4 regions of the Afifella sp. YEN Y35 genome follow, and region 2 is predicted to be linked to each of the others. Evidence: riboswitches for the same ligand, from Rfam matches in the RefSeq annotation. Region 2 holds a riboswitch; each other region holds the start of a gene.

Region 1 (5,762 bases), 1.9 Mb from region 2:
AAAGGGCGATGAGTTCAGACATGCGTCATGGCCTCAGCGGATCGCCTGCGCGCCGATGAGACAGGCGAGGAAGATCGTCACGCCCGTCGCGAACACGGCATCGCGGTAGGTGAAGGCGAGCGTGTCGAACAGCGGCATCCGGCCCGTGAATCCCCGGCATTTCATGGCGCCGAGAATGCGCTCCGAGCGCTCGATCGCCCGCACCAGCATCATCCCGACGAGATAGCCGACGGAGCGATAGGTGTGCCGGTTGTTCGAGGGGCGAAATCCGCGTGCCTTCATCGCCATGCGCAGACGCTGATGTTCCTGCTGCAGCACGTCGACATAGCGCACGGTGAACATCAGCAGGTAGATGAGCTTTTCCGGCACCATCAAACGCCGCAGCGCATGGCCGAGCGTCACCGGCTCGGTGGAGCCGACGAGCGCCATCAAGGCGAGGATGACGGCATTCGCCGTCAGCGCGATCTCCGCCGCCTGCCGCAGCCCCTGCCAGCTCGCCGCAAAGCCGAAGACGGTGAACATCGCATCGCCCGGCACGGTGAAGGGCAGCATGGCGATCAGGAAGATGATGAAGCTGTCCATCATCGCCATGCGCTTGAGCGTCCGCGCGACCGGCAGCCGCGCCGACAGCATCAGGAAGAACGCCGCCAGAAGCCCGGTCGCCAAAACGGCGAGATCCTGCAGGCTCACCATCACGATGGCGAAGGCGACAGCAACGACGATGCGGGTGCGCACGTCGATGCCATCGATCAGCGTGCCCTTGGCTTCGCCCGTATCGGTGAGCGCGCGCCGTCCGGCTGAGAGAACGTGGCTCATCGTCAGGCCGCCGTCATCTTGCGCCGGGCCGCGATATAGAACGCGACGCCGAAGATGCCGAAGATATAGCCGATCCCACCGAGGATGCTCTGCATGTCGTGCTTCTCCTTATAGGCGTCGATATCGCGCCGGAGCGGGATCACCTGCTTCTGCACCGCCTCGGTGATCATCTCGTGCTGGGCTTCAAGAAGCGCGGCGAGGTCGACGCCGGAGCTCTGGGCGGTCGTCCCAACAGCGCCGTCGCCGGAAGACGCCGGCTCGGCGGCACCGGCCGCAGCTTCGGCAGCGACCAGCGCCGGCGATGAGGCCTCCGCACCGCCGATCTCCGGCAGCTCCTCGGCCGACATCCGCACCTGCGCCACATGGCCCGCGCCGAGATTGGCCTTGAAGACGAGCGGCACCGCCTTTTCGGGCTTGTAGGTGAAGGCTCCGGTCTCGTCGGTTACCGCCTCGCCGAGCTTGTTGCCGTTGTCGTCGAACACCTCGACCGTCGCATCGCTCGCCATGTCGCCATTGGAAAAGCCGACCTCGCCTTCCACGACATCGCCGGACGCATAGACCGACGCGATGACCTTGTGAGCGAGAGCCTGCGGTGCGGGCAGAAGAGTCAGAAAAACAAGGGCTGCGCAGAGCTTTCTCATAGCGCGACCTCCTCGGCAGCGGACCGATTGAAAGTGGCGAAAAGCTCCGGCTTGACGCGGCGGGCGAGAACCACGGCCGCCCCCGTCACCAGCGCTTCGATGATCATGATCGGGATATGGGCGAAGAAGACGAGCTTGGCGGCCGGGATGAATTCGTCGCCGGACAGCGCCAGAGCGATCGCGACGAAGGCCGTCGTCAGCGCGATCGCGAGCCCCCCGCCGATGGCGCCTGAAATCGCGGCGACCGTCAGCGAATTGGAGGCGATCCCCCGCCGGCACAGATAATAGACGATCACCGCCGGCAGCGCGATGTTGAGCGTATTCACCCCGAGCACGGTGAGCCCTCCGAAGCCGAAGAACACCGCTTGCAGAAGAAGCCCGACGAACAGCGCCGGGAAGGCGGCCCAGCCGAGCACCAGCCCGGCCAGACCGTTCATGATGAGATGGACGCTGGAGGGACCGATCGGAACATGGATGAGCGAGGCGACGAAGAACGTCGCGCTCAACACCCCGGCGGCCGGCATCTTTTCCGCCGTCAGCGATTTGAGGCCGAGCGCGATGCCCCCGGCCGCCAGCACCGCTCCCCCGATGACGACGTCATTGGCGAGAGCTCCGTCGACAATATGCATCGATCCCTCCTGCCGTCACTCGACGTCGTAGGCGCGCACCCAGATGACGGCGTCCTGCGAGAGCTCTTTGCCCTCGAACTCCGTCTTCGGACCCGTACCGAGCGCGGCAAAGCCCCAGAACCCGGCCTTCGGGACGCCGAAGGTGAAGTAGCCGTTCTCGTCGCTCATCGCGACGACGGCACCGCCCGGCATCGGCGAGGCTTTGGGTTCGGTGGGCTTGTTCTCGTCCATGGAGGGCTCGGCCGCCATGTATTCGACTTCGATCTCGGCGCCTGCGACCGGCTTGCCTTCCGACAGGACGCGCCCCGTGAAGGTGGAGCCGGCCAGAATGTTGGTCGGGCGATCGAGCGGCACGATTTCCGTCGCAAGCTCTTTGGGCTCGGCCCAGTCGGTCGGCAATTGCGCCCGGTTCAGATAGGCCTTGGCGATCTGCTGGATGTAGATGTCCTCGCTCTCCTCGTAATAGGGCTGAGGCACGACGACGAGCGTGTAATCGCCGGCGCGCTTGGCCGGCAGCGTGGCATCGAAGGCCTGCGCGCTGTTTTCGAGCCCCTCGAAGGAGATCGGCTTGAGGCTGTCCTTGAGATCGATCTTCTTGCCGCGGAAGACGGCGTAGAACTCTTCCGGCGCGCCCATATCCATGACATGGCCGTTCTCGAAGGGGTGCCAGAAGATCAGCTTCAGCGGCACGTCGCCCGGCTCGGCGAGGTTCACCTCGGGCGTATAGATCAGCTGAAAATGCGCTTCGGCTGCGGCGGGAAGAAGGAACGCCGCCGATGTGAGGGCGGCACAGGCAAACTTACGAAGTTTCATTCGTATCGTCTCTCCAATGACTGTGGCGGACGAACCGCGACAGCGATGCGGAAAGGACGATCGGGGTTTTGGCGTGGATTGGGCGCAAATGGGATTCCTGGCGCCGTTCCACCGCCAGACGCTCACCCCGGCGTCCGTTGCGGTGCGGCACCGGTGGCCCGGCGTCGCGCGTCAGCGGCAGGTCTCCTGGCTTGCGGGTCACAGCGTGGCTTCGTCTTCCCAGCGCATATGCGCCAGTGACATGTTGAAGCCCTGCTCGCCGCTCACAGTTGCGGGGGCAGCCACGGTTTCGGTCCCTGCTGGGTACGCCTCACCGTGTTCCCTTTTAATCCGGTCGCTTTGCGTCCGGAAACCGTTGACGCCCCATCTGCCGGCGAATGGCCATAATTGTCAATGCCGTGCACGTTGAGCAGCTATGCCCGGCACGACTTTCCTTTGCCGGCAACGCACGACGCCGAAGGGCGCCCGACGGCACAAAAAAGGCCGACCGCACATGGCGGCCGGCCCTCTCAAAATCAAACGTGTTCAGGCGTTCAGCGCGCGGCGACCTGCTTGTCGCCGGCCCCGGTTTTTGGCTTGCCGCTTTTGCGCAGCATCCGTTCCAGACCCGCCTGGGCGCCCTCGTTGCCGCGGCCGCCGTCGCGGCGGGCCCCGTCACGCCGGCCATCCGCGCCACTTTTGCGGCTCTTGGGCGCGCCGCCCTCCGCCCGCTTGGCCGAACGGCCTCCTTCGGCACCTTCCGGCCTGCGGTTGCGTCCGCCTTTCGGGGCATCGCCGTTGCGGCCTTCATTCCGCCCGTCGCTCCGCCCTTCGTTGCGCCCCTCGGAGCGAGCTTCGAAGGCCGCGGGTTTGTTGCCCGAGCGCCGGCGGTTGCGTGAGGGAGAAGTGCGCTTGCCGGGCTGGCGTGATCTTTCGTCGCGCCGCTCGCCCGCCTGCTGGCGCACGCCTGCAGACGGCGCCTCATCGGTTTCGCCGACCACCTCGGCTCCGGCCTGGGTCGCGACTGCCTCGCGCCGAGGGGCAGCGCCATGCGCATCGATCCTCTTGCCGATCAGCTTTTCGATGTCGCGCAGAAGACCCCGCTCGGAATGATCGCACAGCGAGATCGCGATGCCGCTCTTGCCGGCGCGCGCGGTCCGCCCGATGCGGTGCACATACGCCTCCGGCACGTTCGGCAGCTCGAAGTTGACGACATGCGAAACGTCGTCGATGTCGATGCCGCGCGCCGCGATATCGGTGGCGACCAGAACGGACACACGGCCGTTGCGGAAGGCACCGAGTGCCTTTTCGCGCTGATTCTGGCTCTTGTTGCCGTGGATCGCCGCCGAACGCAGCCCAGCCTTGTCGAGATGCTGGCTGACGCGGTCGGCCCCGCGCTTGGTGCGCGTGAAGACGATCGCCCGCTCCATATCGGCCGTGCCGAGAAGATCGACGAGCATGTCGCGCTTGCCGGCACTCGCCACGTTGATGACGCTTTGTGCGATCTGCTCGATCGGGCGCGACACCGGGGCGACGGAGATTTCCGCCGGCTGATGAAGAAAATCGCCTGCGAGCTTGCGGATCGCCGGCGGCATCGTCGCCGAGAGAAGAACCGTCTGACGCTCGCGCGGCATCTTCGCCAGGATCTTGCGGATCGCCGGCATGAAGCCGAGATCGAGCATCTGATCGGCCTCGTCGAGCACGACGATGTTCGTCTGGTCGAGGCGGACGGCGCCGGTCTGCATATGGTCGAGAAGACGGCCAGGCGTCGCGATGATGAAATCGACACCGCGCGACAGGGCCTTCACCTGCGGCCCGGGCCGGGCGCCGCCGATGACGACCGCCGACGACATGTTCACGAAGCGCCCATAATTGCGCACGCTGTCGGCGACCTGCTGGGCAAGCTCGCGCGTCGGCACGACGATGAGGGCATGGCATGTGCGCGGTGCGGCCGGCACCATGGTGCGGCTGAGCTTGTCGAGCAGCGGCAGCACGAAGGACGCCGTCTTGCCGGTTCCCGTCTGCGCCGTGCCGAGAAGATCGCGGCCGGCAAGCATGGTCGGGATGACCTGCGCCTGAATCGGAGTCGGATTGGTATAGCCTTCGGCGGCGACGGCACGAAGGATGGGCTCGGCGAGGCCGAGTTCATTGAAAAGTGTCAATATGAGCTTTCTCGTCGCGGCCAGCCTGAGACGGCCGGCGCGAGCTGTGTCACTTGGTTTTGGAAGCCTGCGTAGATCAGCTGCCGGGAGCTTACGCCTCAACGGGCGCCTTCGGGGCAACGATCGATACGGAAAGTTGCTTGTGACCACCGACGGCGACGAACGCCTCTACGCGCGGGGTCATCACGCCCCTTGAACCACGCCTTGCGGCAATTGGCAACCGCAATCGCGTTCCCTGCCGCCGAAGCTTGCATGAGCGAGGCATGTGGGGCGGCCGCTTCTCTTGCCGGCACCCGCCGGCGCGCGTATCTCCGGTCCGTTCGCGCGCCGGCCGGACAGAGCGCCCGTGCCCTCGGCATTTCGCAGCCTCCGCACCGGCTGCCCATCGGCTTCCGCCGGCCTTTCAGAGGATCTCGTCTCGTGACCCGCCTTATCGCTCCGACCCGACTTTGGAAGGATGGCCGCTTTGAGACCGGCCTTGCCGTGGAGATCGAGGCGGGCGCGATCGCCCGCATCCGGCCACTTGGCCCGCATGAGACGCCCGACCTCGCGCCCCATCTTCTCGTCCCCGCCCTCACCGACCTTCAGGTCAACGGCAGCGGTGGAATCATGCTCAATTCCGATGCAAGCCCCGCCGCGATCGAGACGATCATCGCGGCCCAGCGCCGCCTCGGCGTCGGCTTCCTGATGCCGACCCTCATCACCACCACGGCCGAACGCAT
Region 2 (5,762 bases):
CGCCACCTTCGGGCAAACACCTGGCCGTATCTGTTTGATGATGCCCGGATCTTGGCGACCGAGCATGGTAACGATTCCGGCCTCATCGGAGCTGCGGCCATGGTGCGCCGCCGTCTCAATCCTGTGGCGGGCGAGAACGTCCCCGTCATCAAACCATCGGCATTCGGTTGAACGAGGTGACCGCCATGGCCCGAGAGCTGCAAGTTGAACTTCGAGGCGTGCGTAAGAAGTTCGGGGCCGCGGAGGTGATCCGCGGTGTCGACCTTGGTGTCGAGCCCGGAGAATTCGTCGTCTTCGTCGGACCGTCTGGATGCGGGAAGTCGACGCTCCTGCGCTTGATTGCGGGGCTGGAGGAGATCACCTCCGGCGACCTTTTGATCGAGGGACGTTCGGTGAAGGATTTGTCGCCTGCCAAGCGTGGCATCTCGATGGTGTTCCAGTCCTACGCGCTCTATCCGCATCTGACCGTGGAAGAGAATATGGGCTTCGGCCTGAAGCAGGCGAAGGTCGAGAAGTCGGAGATCAAGCGGCAGGTCGCGGAAGCGGCGGAAATGTTGCGCCTGTCGGAGCTTCTCCAGCGCAAGCCGCGGCAATTGTCCGGCGGACAACGCCAGCGCGTCGCCATCGGTCGTGCGATCGTGCGCGATCCGAAGGTCTTCCTGTTCGACGAGCCTTTGTCCAACCTCGACGCAGCTCTGCGCGCCCAGATGCGCATCGAGATCGCGCGCCTGCATCGCGACATGGACGCCACGATGATCTACGTCACGCACGATCAGACCGAGGCGATGACGCTGGCCGACCGCATCGTGGTGTTGAACGAGGGGCTCATCGAGCAGGTGGGCACGCCGCTCGAACTCTATGGCAAGCCGAAGACCCGTTTCGTGGCGAGCTTCATCGGCAGCCCGCAGATGAACTTCCTGCCGGTGCGCGTCGCCGGAGCGTCGGAGGGAGGCCCTTGCCTCAAGCTCCCGAACGGGGTCGAAATGGCTTTTCCGGAAGCGCCGGCGGCGGCGATCGATCGGGAGGATGTCGTGCTCGGCATCCGCCCGCATGAGATCAAGTTCAGCCGCGAGAAAACCGAAGGTATTGCGGCCGAGATCGTCGTCGTCGAGACTTTCGGCAACCACACGCTTCTCTATGCCAATATCGGCGAGGATGATCTCGTGACCGTCGAGACGGCTGGGATCAGCGATGTGACGACGGGCGAGCGCGTTTGGCTGAGTTTCGATCCCGCCCATTGCCATTTCTTCGACGGGGATGGTCAGGCTCTATAGTTCGGGCCGAGGCTTTGACGGCATCGGCCACCCCCGTGCTCGAAGGGGTGGCCCGGAGGAGGCGACCCCGAGGAGGTTGCTGGACGGCACACGGGCAGTCCGCCTCTGTTGCAGAAATCCTGTACTGAAAGGCGCTATCCGTCTCGCGGGGTGGTGCCGCTGAGGCCAGGCGAAGAGGGTGTCGAGGCCCGGCAACGTGCGGCATTATGGCCGGATCGGGGCGCGAGCGCCTGTAGAAATCGTCATACATCGAAGTATTATTCTCCAATTCCGATGTAAATATTACGAATATTGGAGCTTCGAATGGCCGTTTTATGGCAGATAGCAACCTGCGCGCGCTAAAAATAAACCGAAGATAGAATTTTCTCCTATTGCCGGTGGGTAACGAAAGCGTTAGCGGCCCTGCCGACTTGACATAAGCCGCCGTTGGCGCCAGTAAAAGCCTGTTACCGGTTTCCGAGCGTGAGAGCGCGAGGATGAAAAGGGAATACGGTGAGGCGTACCCAAAAGGGGCCGAAACCGTAGCTGCCCCCGCAACTGTGAGCGGAGAGCAGGGCTGGGAGTGCCACTGGCGCGTGAGCGCTGGGAAGGTAGCCCTTGCTTGGTGCCGCGAGCCAGGAGACCTGCCGGTGATGTGCGTCGGGCTGTGTGGGCTGTCGGCGTACAACGAGGGATGTCGGGGTCTGCATCCAGCGACGAAAATCACGGCGGGCAGCGCTTGCGCTTGCTTGTCATCTTTCGGCGTTGGGCAGGTCGGTCATCCTGATGGAAGAGCATTTCCCAACTCATAAGTGGCGGATCCAGGACTTCGTCGACGTTCCGACGTTGCAGCGGATCCAGGACACTTTTGCCAAGGCCATGGATATGGCCGCGGTGACGGTTGATCGCGACGGGGTGCCCGTCACCAAAGCGAGCAATTTCCAGCCTGTGTGTCGTTTGATGCGCTCCACCCCCGAAGGGTTGCGGCGTTGTCATGCATGCGATGCCTGCGGGGGGCTCGCCGCCTACCGCTCAGGCCGGCCGGCGACTTATGTCTGCCATGCCGGGCTCGTCGACGTCGCCGCGCCGATCATCATCGAGGATGAATATCTCGGCTGCCTCTTGTGCGGCCAGGTGATGCTCGAAGACGAGCGCGAGCGCACGATCAGCAACGTGCTCGACCGAAACCATTCTCTCGGCATTGCTCCGGCAGAGCTTGAGGAAGCCGTCTATGCCATGCCGGCGGCCGATCGAGATCGCCTCGATTCCGCCGTCGAGATGCTGATGCTGGCGGCGAGCCACATCATCGAGATTGGCAAGACGAACCTGATCCAGGCGCGCCTCCTCAAAGAGGTGAAAGCCAAAGCCGCCACGGAAAAGGCGCTGCAGGATGCCCAGTTGCGGGCGTTGCAGGCGCGCGTCAATCCGCATTTCCTGTTCAATTCGTTGACGCTCATTGGCTACACGGCCTTCGAGGAGAAGGCGGTGAAGACCGAGGAAGTCGCTTACATGCTGAGCGACATCCTCCGCTACAGCCTGCGCAATCTCGCCACTTCGGTGCCGCTCAGCGAAGAATTCGACATGATCGAACGCTGCTTGCGCCTCCACCAGCTTCGCTTCGGCGACCACCTGAGCATCGAAGTCGATCTCGACGAAAGCCTGCGCAATTGGCCGGTCCCGTGCATGGTTCTGCAGCCGCTTGCCGAGAATGCCATCGTGCACGGGGTGGAAGCGCTCTCGCGGCCGGTTCGCGTGCGCGTCTCGGCGCGGAGGGTGGACGATCGCGGCTTGATCGAGGTCTATGACAACGGCGCGGGGATGAGCGAGGCTCAGGTCGCCGCGCTCAACAACGATCGTTGTGTCCTGCAGCAGGCGGAGCGCAGCCGCGCGGCTCTCGGACTGCAAAGTGTCATCACCCGGCTCGACAGCGAGTACGGCAACGACTTCGATCTCAAAGTAACAAGCAGATTGAATGAGGGAACCCGAATTGAGCTTTCCTGGCCACTCGGCGACTATGCGCAGCTTGAAAATGCTTGAGCTCGCACGCACTGAGCGTTTTGCGTCCATGTTTCAAGGCGCTTTTCAGCAGGAGTCCTCGGTTCGGCCCGGCCTCCTGGTGGCCGACGACACGCCCATCATTCGCTCGACGGTCAGCCGCGTCGTGGCGGCTGAGGCGCTCGACTTCGCCAATGTCTGGGAGGCCAAGAACGGCTCCGAGGCGGTGGAGCTGGCGCGGCGCGAGCGGCCAGAACTCATTCTGATCGACATCAAGATGCCCGGCGTGGACGGGTTGGAAGCGGCCGCGATCATCAAGGCCGAGCTGCCGCGCACCCGGCTCATCTTCCTCACGGCTTATGATGAATTTGCCTATGTGCAACGCGCTCTCAAGATCGGTGCGCTCGACTATCTTTTGAAGCCGATCCGTCCGGCGAAGCTTGGCGAATTGTTGCGGAAGCTCCACGGTGAGATTTGCACGGAACTGAGTGCATCCTCGTCCGCCGCCGATGCGGAGATCGCGCGGGACGTGACGTCGGCTGCCACGCCCTGTGCGCCGGAGAGAGATCCGGTCAAGCGTGCGATCGCCTTCATTTCCGAAAACTATGCCGATGAAAACATGTCGCTCTCGGCTGTCGCCAACGTCGCGCATCTCAGCCCGTCGCACCTTGCGCACCGTTTTCGCGAATGTGTCGGCATCAGCTACAAGCAGTTTCTCACCGAGAAGCGCATCGAGGCGGCCAAAGATCTGCTCTTGACGACCGACACGACCAACGAAGCGGTCGCCGAGCAGGTCGGCTATGCCAACGTCACCAATTTCTATCGCCTGTTCCAGCGCGAGACGGGGATGACGCCGGCGCAGTTCCGCCGAAGCGAGAAGGAGCCGGCGTCCGACGCGCAGTGATCGCGGGGCCGCCTATTTTTGAAGCGGCGCGCTTTTTTTGTCTTCGCGATCATGCATGGCGATGCCAATCGGCGTCACGAACATCGGGTGAGACGGCAGCTTCGTCGGGATTCCGGTCATCTCGGCCACGATGTCGGCCATGCCGGGCATCCCGCTCGTGCCGCCCACCAGATGGATGGTCTTGACGTCGTAAGGGGCGATGTGGCGGGCAACGATGCTGCCGACCTTCTGCATCACCGGTCTGACCAGCGGATAGAGTGAACGGGCCCTTTTCGGGTCTTTCTTGATGTCCTCCGCTTCCTCGAAGGAAACGCCGAGAGCGCCTGAGATCACCAGCGTGAACTGGGTCCCGCCGGTCGCCTCGTCGGCGGTGTAGACGACTTCGCCATCCTTGAAGATCGCAACGCCCGTCGTGCCGCCGCCGACGTCGACCACCGCCCCGTCCTTGATCTGCAGGAGGGCATTGGCCGCTGTCGGCTCATCGACGAAATGCTCGCATTCGAGCCCCGCACCGATGACGACATTCTGCGTTGCCTTCACCTCCGCCGGCGCAACGCCGGGAGGGTAGGAGGTCGCCGCACTCTCGAGCGCGAAGCCGAGATCCGCCTCCACCTCAGCCTTCATGCGTGAAAGGATCTGCATGGCGCCGATGAAATCCACCACGAGGCCGTCCCGCACGATCTGCGCGAACTGATACCGCCCGGCGAGAGGCTGTCCGTCCTCGTCGAGGACGACGAGAACGGTGTAGGCCGTGCCGAGATCGACCCCGACATGGACGCGGCCCTTGTACCCCTGTCGGGCCGGCGTCTTGTTGAAGACGCTGACCGCACGGGCGAGGATGTCATCGGCGTGGCTGTTCATCGTTTCTGCCTCACGCGGCTTCCGCTCGGGTCTTTTCGGTCAGGCGGAGTGTGTCGATGGCGATCATCTTTTCCTCGTCGGTCGGGACGACCATTGCCGCCGTCCTGGAATCGCGGGTGCTGATCCGCCCGTCGTCGCCCGGCGCCTCGTTGGCGTCGCTATCGATGGCAATGCCGAGAAAGCCGAGCTTCTCGCAGATTCGCGCCCGCATCGAGGGGCTGTTCTCGCCGATGCCTGCGGTGAAGACCAGCGCATCGAGCCCGCCCAAGGCGGCCGCATAGGATCCGATATATTTCCGCGTCATGTAGGCGAACATCTCGAGCGCGAGCTCGCAACGGTCGCAGCCACCCTCGGCGCGTTCCTCCACTTCCCGCATATCGTTGCTGATGCCCGAGACGCCGAGGAGGCCGCTCCTTTTGTAGAGCATGGCCTCGATATCGCCGAGGCTCATGCCGAGTTGCTTGTTGAGATAGAAAATCAGCCCCGGATCGACGTCGCCGGAGCGTGTGCCCATCATCACGCCGGAAAACGTGGCGAAACCGATGCTCGTATCGATCGAGCGTCCGTTCTCGATCGCGTCGATCGTGACGCCGTTGCCGAGATGGCAGATGACCATTTTGAGCTCATCCACCGGTTTGCCGAGCATGTCCGCCGCCTTCTGATTGACGAAGCGGCACGACGTTCCGTGGAAGCCGTAGCGACGAATCCGGTGCTCGCTATAGAGCTCGTAGGGCAGGGCGTAGACATGC
Region 3 (5,762 bases), 730 kb from region 2:
AGGTTCTCGTCGACGGGCTCGATACGGCCAAGTCGGGCAAGGCGGTTCGTCGCAAGGTGGGCTTTGTTTTTCAAAATCCAGACAATCAGATCGTCTTCCCGATCGTGGAAGAAGATGTCGCGTTCGGCCTCAAGGGGCTGAAGCTCCCCGCGGCCCAGCGTGGCGCCCTCGTCGAAGAGGTGCTTGAACGCTACGGGCTCGGACCCTTTCGCTCGCATCCCTCGCACACGCTGTCCGGCGGACAGAAGCAGCTTCTGGCGCTGGCGGGTGTCCTCATCACGCGGCCCGATTGTGTCGTTTTCGACGAGCCGACGACGCTTCTCGATTTGCGCAACGCCAGGCGGGTTGCCAAGGTCATCGCCGAGATGGAAGAGACCGTCATCGTCGTCACGCACGACTTGCCGCTTCTTCAATCGTTTGATCGCGTCATCGTCTTCGATCAGGGCAGGGTGATTGCCGACGATGAACCGAATTCCGCCCTCGCGCGCTATGTGGAGCGTATGCAATGAGATCCCGCGGCGACATCTCCTCGTTCCTGCATGAGCTGCCGGCGGCTGCCAAGCTCCTGGTTCTGGCGGCTGCGGGCACAGGGCTCGTCCTCGTCGGCAGTCTTCCCGTTCTCGCCGGCGCATTTCTCGCGACGCTGCTCCTTTATCGGCTTGCAGGCATCTCGCAGAGGCAGGCGTTCCAGCAATTGCGCCCGCTGTTGTGGCTGCTGGTGCTCCTCTTCATCGTCCAGGGTATCTGGCAGTCATGGGAGCTTGCCGGTCTCGTCGTCCTGCGGATCTCGACGCTCATCCTTCTGGCCGCGTTCGTGACCCTGACGACGCGCACCGATGCGCTGATTGCGGCTGTCGAAAGGGCGCTCACGCCGTTTCGGCGTCTCGGCGTCAATCCCGCCAAGGTCGGTCTCGCGTTTTCTCTGGCGCTCCGGTTCATCCCCGTCATTGCCCAACAGGCAAACGATATTCGCGACGCGCAGCGGGCGAGGGGGCTTGGAGCCAATCCCCTCGCGCTCGCCTTGCCGCTCATCGTCCGGACCCTTCGAATGGCGAGCGATGTTGCCGATGCGATCGATGCGCGCTCACCCTACAGTGATCACTCCGGCGACGAAGGCGAGCTGCCGCCGCGCTTCGTCCTGGAACCGAATACGTCCAATGCGAGGATGTCATGCAACGACGCGGAACCACAACTAAAGACATAGTCTATATCGCCCTGTTCGCAGCCTTCATGGCTGCGCTGGGGATTTTCCCGCCGGTGATGCTGCCGCTGATCGGCGTGCCCATCACGGCTCAGTCGATGGGGCCGATGCTGGCTGGTGCCATCCTCGGTGCGCGTCGGGGGGCGCTGTCGATCCTGCTCTTCCTCGCGCTCGTCGCCGTCGGATTGCCGCTCCTTGCCGCCGGTCGCGGCGGTCTCGGCGTCTTCTTCGGTCCGACCGCCGGCTACCTCTTCGGCTGGGTCGCGGCTGCCTTCGCCGTCGGTCTTTTGCACGAATGGGGCTGGAACCGACTCAATGTGGTCACCTCGTTCGTCTTCTGCGCGCTCGGCGGCATCGTGGTTCTTTATGCGATCGGTATCCCGTGGACCGCGGTCAATGTCGGCCTGCCGCTGACGAAGACCGCGATCGCCTCGGCGACCTTCATTCCGGGTGACCTCGTCAAAGCCGGTCTTGCCGCCATTATCGCGGTTTCCGTGAAGCGGTCTTATCCGATCATTCAGCGGACGGCCTAGACGGTGCGTTTGCGCGAATAGGGCGGTCAGCCGAGATAGAGGAGGCCGGCCGCCACGAAACCCGCAAGGCCGATGAGGGTCGGCACGATCGTGCCGCCCTTCCACACGGCGATCGTGAAGGCGATGACCACGCAGACGATAGCGACCACCGACCCGACGAGGGGTGCGCCGTGAAACAGGCCCTGGCCTGAGCGCAAAGCCGATGTCGCGACGATGCCGCCCAGAATGCCGTAGCCTGCCCGGTCGAAGAATTCGCGGATGCGTTCGCCACCGATCGCCTCTCGGGCAAACAGCGGCACGAGCCGCAACAGCAGTGTCCCAAGGCCGGCGCCGGCCGCCACCGCCCAAAGCTGCCAGTGAGAGAGAACGTCAGGCATTTCCTTGTTTTCCTTGATCGACCAGCATGCTGAGGCCTGCCACGATGAGGGGCAGGACGAGGAGCGCGGATGCGCCCATGAAGGGCACGCCGAGCGGCACGAGAAGTGCGCCGAAGAGAGCGTTCACCATCAACGGGCGCAGCTTCTTCTGGCGGGCGATCAGCGTGGCGAAATAGATCGGGATCATGGCGCCCAAAGTCGCGCCGACGATGACCGGCACGGAGGCTGCGAGCTGATGGCCGGTCACGGCGCCGATGACGGCGGAGAGCGAGCACATGCCTCCGACCATGCCGCAATAGAGAATCGGTCGTGGAGGCGGCTCCTCCATGAGGCGGGGGAGGATGACGGCGAAGGAGCTCGCCGAAATCAGCCCGACGCCGCCCAAAGCGCGCCAGAATGTCGTCTCCGGCAAGCGCGCCAGGACCGAGGCGACCATGACGATGAAGCGGAGATTGACGATGATGACGGCGACGACGGCCGCGGCCCAGGCGCCGGCGGTTGCGCCCTCGCTCGTCAGGATCTGCATGGCGGCAGCCTGAGCGGGCGCGGCGACCGTGAGGCTGGTCATCAATGCGGTCTGCACGGCGTTGAGACCGGCTTCAGCGCTGAGCTGGCCGACGCCCATGAACATCACGAGGAAAGTCAGAATCACGACGAGAGCGTCGCCGACGGCGATACGGAAAACGTGTCCTGCGGACGCCTCTTCGTCGCTGGAGAGGTTTGGGGAGTCTGTCATTGCATCGGGGGAGGGCGTATCTCAATGTAGAATATCGGCCATCCCTTTATTCCAGCTTGTATATTGTGTCCAGAAAAACCAATCGAAATGAATAGACTTCATTTCGGCACGATAGCGTGCGCCGATACATATGGTAACAATCAGGTTGCTTTCGCTTCAACTTTGATGGCGCGTAAGCGGCCGTCGCGAATCTCTCTGCGTTCGATCGCATTCTGCGCATCCGCTGCTGCGTGGAGACGTCTGATCCTGCGCGGGGCTGGGCGCGTTGCGAATCGCCTGGTGAACCCCGCCTTCGAGGTCGAACGGCGATCGTTTCAGATCTTCTTCGCGTCGATGGAGGCGGGAGTGGCCTGTGCGTGGCCAAGCGCCGTTGCCCTGGCCAAGCCGGTCCGGGTGCTCACAGTTTTTGGCACCCACCGTGAAGACACGGTTTCGACGAGATCGTGCGATGAGAAGAGAAGGAAGGTGGCTCCCCGGGCCGGACTCGAACCAGCGACCCAGCGGTTAACAGCCGCTTGCTCTACCAACTGAGCTACCGGGGAATTGGGGCGCGATATACCAAACTCATCGGGCATTGCAAGCATCCTTTCGCAGCCCATTTTTGACGCATGCAAAACAGGCAGGAAGCCGAAGTGGTAAAGAACGACAGGAAGCGGCGCTCGCGCCTCCATCTTTTTGGCCGGCAGATGCCTCTGCCGCACAGCCCGCTTCTGCGTGTTGGTATCGGGATTCTGCTGGTTCTCGGCGGTCTCTTCGCCTTCCTTCCGGTGCTCGGCCTGTGGATGCTGCCGCTCGGGCTGATCGTGTTGTCGATCGATATTCCCGCGGTGCGGCGTTGGCGGCGGCGGTTCACCGTGTGGATCTACACGCGTTATCCGGGCGTGGCGCGGCGATTCGACGTGGCCGCGCCCGCGGGAAATGGCAATGGGAAGGCGGCCGTTGCCGGCAAAATCGATTCGCAGACACCGTTCGTTTCGCCGGGCGATACACGCATGAGCGAAACGGAGCGATCGGCGGAATCGCGCTTGCGACAGTCTTCCGATTCCGTTTAGTCTTTGAAATGGTTCCGGTTCCCGAATGGTGCACAGCACCTGGGGATCAAAAGGGAATGCGACAGGGATGACCCAGATCGGGATCCCTCATCCGCAGCTGCCCCCGCAACTGTACGCGGCGAGCCCCCTGCATAAGCCACCGGCAACGGGAAGGCGCAGAAGGGCGGAGACCCGCAAGCCAGGAGACCTGCCGGACCAGGGCAACTCGAACGCCGTCGGAGGGACGGCAAAGGGGATAGCATGCAAAGTTCCGGAACATTTCCGTCGGCGATTCCATCCAGGGTTCGAGCCGGGTGCGCCGCATTGATCGCCAACGATCTGCGCACCGTGCAGAGCGGTTTCGCTTTCATGCCCGGGCGGTGTCCGCCGCCTGATCTTTCAGAAAACGCATCTTCGCCGCGCTGCCGTTGAGGCAGTCATGTTTCCTCACGTTCAAGGCATGGCCGTGGGTCATGCGGCCTTCATGGCGACCGGCAGGACGGTAAGCATCCGACCGCTCGTGTCGTCGGCCTGGCCCCTGGCGCGGAAACGCTCCGCGAAATCCTCATGATAACCACGGCACTCGTTTTGGGCGGCGCCCGCTCGGGAAAAAGCGCCTATGCGGAACGCCTCGTGGAGGAAAGCGGGCTCAACCCCGTCTACGTCGCCACGTGTCCTCCCGCAGACGACGATGCGGAGATGGGTGAGCGCATCGCCGCACATCGGGCTCGGCGCGGACCGGCATGGCGCACCGTCGAGGAGCCGGTCGCGCTTGCGGACGTCATTGCCGGCGAGGCCGCGCCGGATCGGGCCCTGCTCGTCGACTGCCTCACACTCTGGCTTTCCAACATTTTGTTCGCCGAAGAGGACCTCGCCGTGCGTACGCGCGAGCTCTGCGCAGCCCTCGCCGCGGCGAACGGCCCCGTCGTCCTCGTCTCCAACGAGGTCGGCCTCGGCCTCGTACCCGATAACGCCCTGGCTCGTCGCTTCCGCGATGCGCAGGGCCGTCTCAACCAGGAAATCGCCCGCTCGGCGGAGCTGGTCGTCTTCATGGCGGCCGGACTGCCTCTGGCACTGAAAGGACAGCTTCCTTCATGACAAACGCTTCGGAACGCATTCCCGCGACGATCATCACCGGCTTCCTTGGAGCCGGAAAGACGACGATCATCCGCCACATCCTCGAAAACGCGAACGGCCGAAAAATCGCCCTCATCGTCAACGAGTTCGGCGATACGGGCTTCGATGGCGGGCTTCTCTCCGATTGCGGCAGCCCCGCCTGCGGTGAGGAGGATATCGTCGAGCTCTCCAACGGCTGCATCTGCTGCACGGTGGCGGACGATTTTTTGCCGGCGATGGAGGGACTCCTCGCACGCGGCCAGGCGCCCGATCACATCGTCATCGAGACCTCGGGCCTCGCTCTGCCGCAGCCGCTCGTCAAAGCCTTTGCCTGGCCTGCTGTCCGCGACCGGGTGACCGTCGATGGGGTGGTGACCGTCGTCGATGCCGAGGCCGTCGCGGCCGGTCGTATGGCGAGCGACGAAGCGAAGCTCGTCGCGCAACGCGAAGCCGACCAGTCGCTCGATCATGACGATCCGATCGAGGAATTGTTCGAGGATCAGCTGCGCTGCGCCGATCTCATCGTCTTGTCGAAGAGCGATCTCGTCGATGAAGCGGGCATGCTGCGCGTGGAAAAGCGCGTCGGAGAGGACAAGCGCGTCGCTGCGTCGCTCATTCGTGCCACGCATGGCATCGTGCCGCCCGAAGTGCTCCTGGGCGTCGGGGCCGGGGCGGAGGACGACAGCGAGACCCGGCTTTCGCACCATGAGATGGAAGGCGAGGAGCACGAGCACGACGATTTCGATTCCTTCAGCATCACCGTGACAG
Region 4 (5,762 bases), 770 kb from region 2:
CGGCTGGGGCCACACGGCTTTCGGGAAATCCGAGCTGTCCTTCGAAGAGCTCGTCCGGGCTGCGGCCTCGGAGGCGCTTGCCGATGCGGGCATCGGCGGCGAGGACGTCGACGCGACCTTTCTCGGCCATTTCAACGCCGGCATGGTGGCGGACGGCTTTGCATCCTCCATGGTGCTCGGGGCGGGCGAGGGCATGCGCTTCAAGCCCGCGACGCGGCTTGAAAATGCCTGCGCCTCGGGATCGGCCGCGATTTATGCGGCAATCGACGCGATCGAGGCCGGGCGGATCGATGTCGCTCTCGTCGCCGGGGCGGAGAAGATGACCCATCTGCCGGGTGCACAAGTGACGGCCTCCCTCGGGGCGGCGAGCTACCAGAAGGAGGAGGCGGGCGTCTCCTTCCCAGAGATTTTCGCCCGCTTCGCCCGTGCCTATCGCGAGCGTTTCGGCGACCCGAGCGAAGCGATGGCGCGGATTGCCGTGAAGAACCATGCAAACGCCGTCGACAATCCGCTCGCTCAGCTCAGGAAGCCGCTCGACTTCGCCTTCTGCAGCGAGGTTTCCGAGAAGAACCCGATGATCGCGGAGCCGCTGAAGAAGACGGATTGCTCGCTCGTCTCCGACGGGGCGGCGGCGATCGTCGTCTGCCGTGCCGACCGCGCCGGCGAGTTCAAGAAGGCCGTCGGCTTCCGCGCCCGCGTGCAGGTGAACGACTATCTGCCGCTGTCAGCCAAGGATCTGACGCGGCTCGAAGGGCCGGCCGAAGCGTTTCGGCAGGCTTATGCGGCGGCCGGTGTCTCCGTCGACGACATCTCCTTCGCGGAGGTGCATGACTGCTTCACCATTGCCGAGCTGATGACGATGGAGGCGATGGGGCTGGCGCGCCCCGGCGAGGCGGCTGCCCTCGTTGCGGACGGCGTCACGCACAAGGACGGCAGGCTGCCGATCAACCGTTCCGGCGGCCTGAAGGCCAAGGGCCATCCCGTTGGCGCGACGGGCGTTTCCATGCACGTCATGGCCGCCCGTCAGCTCACTGGGGAAGCCGCGGACATGCAGCTCGCCGATCCGAAACTCGGCCTCTGCTTCAACATGGGCGGAGGCGCCGTCGCAAGCTACGTTTCGATCCTCGAGCCTTTGGAGGTCTGACCCATGAACCTCGCGGACTGGCTTCTTCGCACGGCGCGGCGCATGCCCGAAGTACCGGCGCTTTTGCGTGGTGATGAACTTGTGGCGACCTACCGAGAGTTTGCCGAACGGGCCGCACGGCTCGGGCGCGCGCTCAAAGAGGTGCATGGCGTTTCACCGGGAGACCGGGTCGCGATCTTCATGGCCAATTCGACCGAGTATCTGGAGATCATGTATGGGATCTGGTGGGCCGGTGCGGCCGCCGTGCCGATCAACCACAAGCTCCATCCGCGCGAGGCGGCCTACATCGTCAAGGATTCGGGAGCGGGTCTCGTCTTCATCTCCGAGGGAGACGAGGTGCTGGCGCAGCGGCTCGATGAGGGCGTGCGTCTGATCACCGCGCTGGGCAAGGCGTACCAGGAGCTTCTTGCCGCCGAACCGCTTGCCGCGCCACATGCGATGTCGTCGGATGCGCTCGCCTGGCTTTTCTACACCTCCGGAACGACCGGCAATCCGAAAGGCGTCATGCTCTCGGTCGCCAATCTGCAGGCGATGAGCTTTGCCTATTTTGTCGATGTCGACGAGGTGCACACCGAGGATGCCGCGCTCTATGCCGCGCCGATGTCGCATGGGGCGGGGCTCTACAACTTCATGCACGTTCTCCGCGGTGCCCGCCATGTCGTCCCAAAATCAGGTGGATTTGATGCGGCGGAAATCGTTTCGCTTGCCCACTCGCTCGGCGGTCTGTCCTTCTTCGTCGCGCCGACCATGGTCCGCCGCCTCGTCCAGCACGCGAAGACGACCGGCTATGACGGCGATGGGATCCGGACCATCGTCTATGGCGGCGGGCCGATGTACGTCGCCGATATCGAAGAGGCGGTTTCCCTTTTCGGACCGCGCTTCGTGCAGATTTACGGCCAGGGCGAAAGCCCGATGACGATCACGGCCCTCTCTCGCGATCTCGTGGCCGACAGGACCCATCCGCGCTGGAAGGAACGCCTCGGCTCCGTCGGCACCGCGCAATCCTGCGTCGATGTGCGGGTGGCGGACGGCGACGGTCATACGCTCGCTCCGGGCGAGAGCGGTGAGATTTTGGTTCGCGGTCCGAGCGTCATGGCCGGCTACTGGCAAAACGAGAAGGCGAGCGCGGAATCTCTGCGCGACGGCTGGCTCTGGACCGGTGATGTCGGTGCGATGGACGAGGACGGTTTCCTGACGCTGATGGATCGCTCCAAAGACGTCATCATCTCCGGCGGCACCAACATCTATCCGCGCGAGGTCGAAGAAGTGCTCTTGCGGCATCCCGCCGTTCAGGAGGTGTCTGTCGTCGGCCGGCCGAGCCCCGAATGGGGTGAGGACGTCGTCGCGTTCGTCGTCGCACCGGAGAACGCGCCGAATGTCGAAGAACTCGATGCGCTCTGCCGCGAGGAAATCGCCCGCTTCAAGCGCCCGAAGGACTACGTCTTTCTGAATGAGCTTCCGAAGAACAATTACGGCAAGGTGCTCAAAATCGAGCTTCGCAGGCTGCTGAGCCAAGCATAAGCGAATCGGACGGGGCCGCGAACGCGGTGCGTCTGGCTCCACATGACCGAAGTCCGACGTATGCGTGTCTGAAAGATCGCGGGCGTGGCGCGCTTGCTTGTTTGAGCCTGCGCAACCGGGACAGAATGTGGCGCGCATCCGGCTTGACACTCCGACACCATCCAGCCTTTATCTCTGTCGATGGTTTCCAGCGAAACGAAGACTTCGCTGGGTGAAAAGGGAATACGGTGCGGTGTAGCCAGTAGGCGCCAAATCCGTGACTGCCCCCGCAATTGTGAGCGGAGAGCGACCCCGAACGATGCCACTGGGCGTGCGACGGACACCGTCTAACGCCTGGGAAGGCTCGGGGAAGCAGAGACCCGCAAGTCAAGAGACCTGCCATCATCATGCAACCAGACCCGGCGGGGATGTCGGGGGAAGGATCGAGATGACAATCTTGTCGTCGACGACAATGCGCGAGTCTCTTTTCGGGCAATCCATTCCGCCTGCCCCCGCGGTTCTCTCTCGGAACCAGGATAGCAGACACAATGCACCGAAACGTCGCGATCGGCCTTGCAGCACTGGCCAGTCTTTCGCTCATCGACGCCGCGCATGCGGGTGAAACCAAATACCCGCTGAGCATCGACAATTGCGGACAAACCATCACGTTCGAGGCCGCGCCTGAGCGCGACGTCACGGTCGGCCAGTCTGCGACTGAGATTCTCTACTCGCTCGGCCTCGGCGACAAGGTCGTCGGGACCTCTGTCTGGTTCAGCGATGTGCTGCCGGAGTTCGCCGAACTCAACAGCGGCATCGAGCGGCTCGCGGACAACGATCCGAGCTTCGAAAGCGTCGTCGCCAAGAAGCCGGGCCTCGTTGCGGTTTCCTATGAGTGGCATATCGGGCCGCAGGGCATCGTCGGGACCCGCGAGCAGTTCCATGACGTCGGCATCCCGACCTACATCCTTCCGACCGATTGCGTGAAAGACAATTCCGCTGGCGTCGATGGCACCAGGCTCGAGATGTACAGCACCGACGCCCTGTATCGTGCGATCCGCGAACTTGCGGAGATCCACGACGTGAAGGCGGAGGGTGAGGCGCTTGTCAGCGATCTTTCGGAGCGCGAAGCCGCCGCGGTGGAGAAAGCGAAAGAAGCGAAGGCGGGCGACGTTTCCGCGGTCTTCTGGTTTTCGTCTGCCGAAATGGACGTCGATCCCTATGTCGCCGGGCGCAAGGGCGTTCCGGGCTGGATGATGGAAAAGCTCGGCGTCCGCAACGTCGTGGAAAGCGATGAGGAATGGCCGACCGTTGGCTGGGAGACGATCGCCAAGGCCAATCCTGACATCATCGTCGTCGCCAAGATGACCCGCCGCCGCTTTCCTGCCGACGACGTCGAAAAGAAGCTCGAATTCCTCAAGACGGATCCGGTCGCCAAGGAAATGGAAGCCGTCAAGGCGGGGCGGATTCTCGTCATGGACGCCCATTCCATGGATCCCTCCATCCGCAACATCTCGGCACTCGAGATGCTCGCCGATGAACTTCCCAAGCTGAAATAGCAGAGCCCGATCATGGCCACTCAACGACCCGGCCGCTGGCCGGGTCTTCTGACATCGTTGTCGTCGAAACTCGCAATTCTGGGGGCCGCGCTGATCCTCGGGGCTGCGATCGGAGAGACACGTATCCCGCTGGAAACGGTCGGGCAGGTGCTTGCCATGAAGGTGTTCGGGGGAAGCTATCCTGTCGATCCGATCGACCAGGGCATCGTCTGGAATTACCGCTTCAGCCGGGCAATCGTCGCGGCCTCCTGTGGCGCAGGCCTGGCCGTCTCGGGGCTGGTGCTTCAGACGCTGCTGCGCAATGTGCTCGCTGACCCTTACATTTTGGGGATCTCGGCCGGTGCATCGACCGGAGCTGTGGCTGTTACCATCGCCGGCATCGGCGGTGGTCTCGTGTCGCTCTCGGCCGGTGCTTTCGTAGGCGCCCTCGTGGCTTTTGCGCTCGTCATCGCTCTGGCTCGGGCCGCCGGTGGCTTTGCGGGAACATCGACCGGTCAGGTGATCCTTGCCGGCGTGGCCGGGGCCCAGCTTTTCAATGCGCTCACGTCGCTGATCATCGCGCACTCGGCCAATGCCGAACAGGCGCGCGGCATCATCTTCTGGCTGCTCGGCAATCTGTCCGGTGTGCGCTGGCCTGATGTATGGCTCGCCGCACCCGTCGCGATCCTGGTGTTTGTCATCATCACGGTCCATGCGCGGGCGCTCGACGCGTTTGCCTTCGGATCGGATGCGGCGGCCTCTCTGGGCATCAACGTATTGAAGACGCAGGCGATCCTGATCGGGGCGGCCGCTCTGGTGACGGCCGTTATGGTCAGCATCGTCGGTGCAATCGGCTTCGTCGGACTGGTTGTCCCGCATGCGGCAAGGCTTCTGGTCGGTCCGCGCCATGGCCGGCTCATCCCGATGACGGCGATCACCGGCGCCGTTTTTCTCATCTTCGCCGACATCGTGTCGCGAATCATCATTCCGGGCCAGGTTCTGCCGATCGGTGTCGTGACGGCGCTCGTCGGTGCGCCGGCCTTCGCGCTGATCCTGGTGCGCGGTCGCGGAGGGGCGCGATGACGCTGACGGCGCATGCTCTCGGCTGGTCCGCCGGCCGCACTCCGATCGTGTCGGACATCGATCTGACGATCGAACCTGGCGAGCTCTTCGGTCTTGTCGGACCGAACGGCTCCGGCAAGTCGACATTGTTGTTGCTGCTCTCGGGATTGCGGAAACCATCCCGCGGCCAGGTGATGGTCGGTGATGTCGATATTCAAAAAATCACGCGGTGCGAGGTCGCGCGGCGGATCGCTATCGTCGCCCAACAACTCGATACCTCCGACCGGCTTACCGTCCGCGAGACGGTCGAGCTCGGGCGCACGCCATGGCTCGGACCTCTCACTCCCTTCAGCGCGGACGACGACGAAATCGTGGAGAAGGCTCTCGCCGAAACCGGCATCGCGCATCTCGCCGAGCGTCGATGGCAGACGCTTTCAGGCGGCGAACGTCAGCGCGCCCATATTGCCCGCGCTCTGGCCCAAAAGGCCGACATCCTGATCCTGGATGAACCCACGAACCAT

The links. A riboswitch is a leader RNA that binds a small molecule or an ion and turns the genes downstream of it on or off. The one in region 2 is predicted to bind cobalamin.
Region 1: it holds a riboswitch for cobalamin, as region 2 does, so the genes downstream of both, ACK8CP_RS18605 (DUF4198 domain-containing protein) here and ACK8CP_RS08135 (PocR ligand-binding domain-containing protein) in region 2, are expected to answer to the same signal.
Region 3: it holds a riboswitch for cobalamin, as region 2 does, so the genes downstream of both, cobU (bifunctional adenosylcobinamide kinase/adenosylcobinamide-phosphate guanylyltransferase) here and ACK8CP_RS08135 (PocR ligand-binding domain-containing protein) in region 2, are expected to answer to the same signal.
Region 4: it holds a riboswitch for cobalamin, as region 2 does, so the genes downstream of both, ACK8CP_RS04560 (ABC transporter substrate-binding protein) here and ACK8CP_RS08135 (PocR ligand-binding domain-containing protein) in region 2, are expected to answer to the same signal.

The regions. Positions count from the first base shown of each region.
Region 1 covers NZ_CP180203.1:3,916,812-3,922,573, reverse strand. The annotation lists gene ACK8CP_RS18625 (energy-coupling factor ABC transporter ATP-binding protein) at 1-22, opposite strand, end outside; gene cbiQ (cobalt ECF transporter T component CbiQ) at 34-816, opposite strand; gene ACK8CP_RS18615 (cobalt ABC transporter permease) at 819-1,457, opposite strand; gene cbiM (cobalt transporter CbiM) at 1,454-2,086, opposite strand; gene ACK8CP_RS18605 (DUF4198 domain-containing protein) at 2,102-2,899, opposite strand; cobalamin riboswitch at 3,058-3,271, opposite strand; gene ACK8CP_RS18600 (DEAD/DEAH box helicase) at 3,433-5,040, opposite strand; gene ACK8CP_RS18595 (N-acetylglucosamine-6-phosphate deacetylase) at 5,461-5,762, shown strand, end outside.
Region 2 covers NZ_CP180203.1:1,710,492-1,716,253, reverse strand. The annotation lists gene ACK8CP_RS08145 (ROK family protein) at 1-171, shown strand, start outside; gene ACK8CP_RS08140 (ABC transporter ATP-binding protein) at 186-1,274, shown strand; cobalamin riboswitch at 1,708-1,920, shown strand; gene ACK8CP_RS08135 (PocR ligand-binding domain-containing protein) at 2,040-3,290, shown strand; gene ACK8CP_RS08130 (response regulator) at 3,283-4,152, shown strand; gene eutJ (ethanolamine utilization protein EutJ) at 4,165-5,013, opposite strand; gene ACK8CP_RS08120 (acetate/propionate family kinase) at 5,024-5,762, opposite strand, start outside.
Region 3 covers NZ_CP180203.1:982,600-988,361, forward strand. The annotation lists gene ACK8CP_RS04760 (energy-coupling factor ABC transporter ATP-binding protein) at 1-509, shown strand, start outside; gene ACK8CP_RS04765 (energy-coupling factor transporter transmembrane component T family protein) at 506-1,204, shown strand; gene ACK8CP_RS04770 (biotin transporter BioY) at 1,231-1,734, shown strand; gene ACK8CP_RS04775 (AzlD domain-containing protein) at 1,761-2,111, opposite strand; gene ACK8CP_RS04780 (AzlC family ABC transporter permease) at 2,104-2,847, opposite strand; tRNA gene ACK8CP_RS04785 (tRNA-Asn) at 3,314-3,389, opposite strand; gene ACK8CP_RS04790 (hypothetical protein) at 3,480-3,899, shown strand; cobalamin riboswitch at 3,898-4,109, shown strand; gene cobU (bifunctional adenosylcobinamide kinase/adenosylcobinamide-phosphate guanylyltransferase) at 4,446-4,976, shown strand; gene cobW (cobalamin biosynthesis protein CobW) at 4,973-5,762, shown strand, end outside.
Region 4 covers NZ_CP180203.1:939,611-945,372, forward strand. The annotation lists gene ACK8CP_RS04550 (thiolase domain-containing protein) at 1-1,144, shown strand, start outside; gene ACK8CP_RS04555 (class I adenylate-forming enzyme family protein) at 1,148-2,665, shown strand; cobalamin riboswitch at 2,830-3,063, shown strand; gene ACK8CP_RS04560 (ABC transporter substrate-binding protein) at 3,193-4,200, shown strand; gene ACK8CP_RS04565 (FecCD family ABC transporter permease) at 4,213-5,262, shown strand; gene ACK8CP_RS04570 (ABC transporter ATP-binding protein) at 5,259-5,762, shown strand, end outside.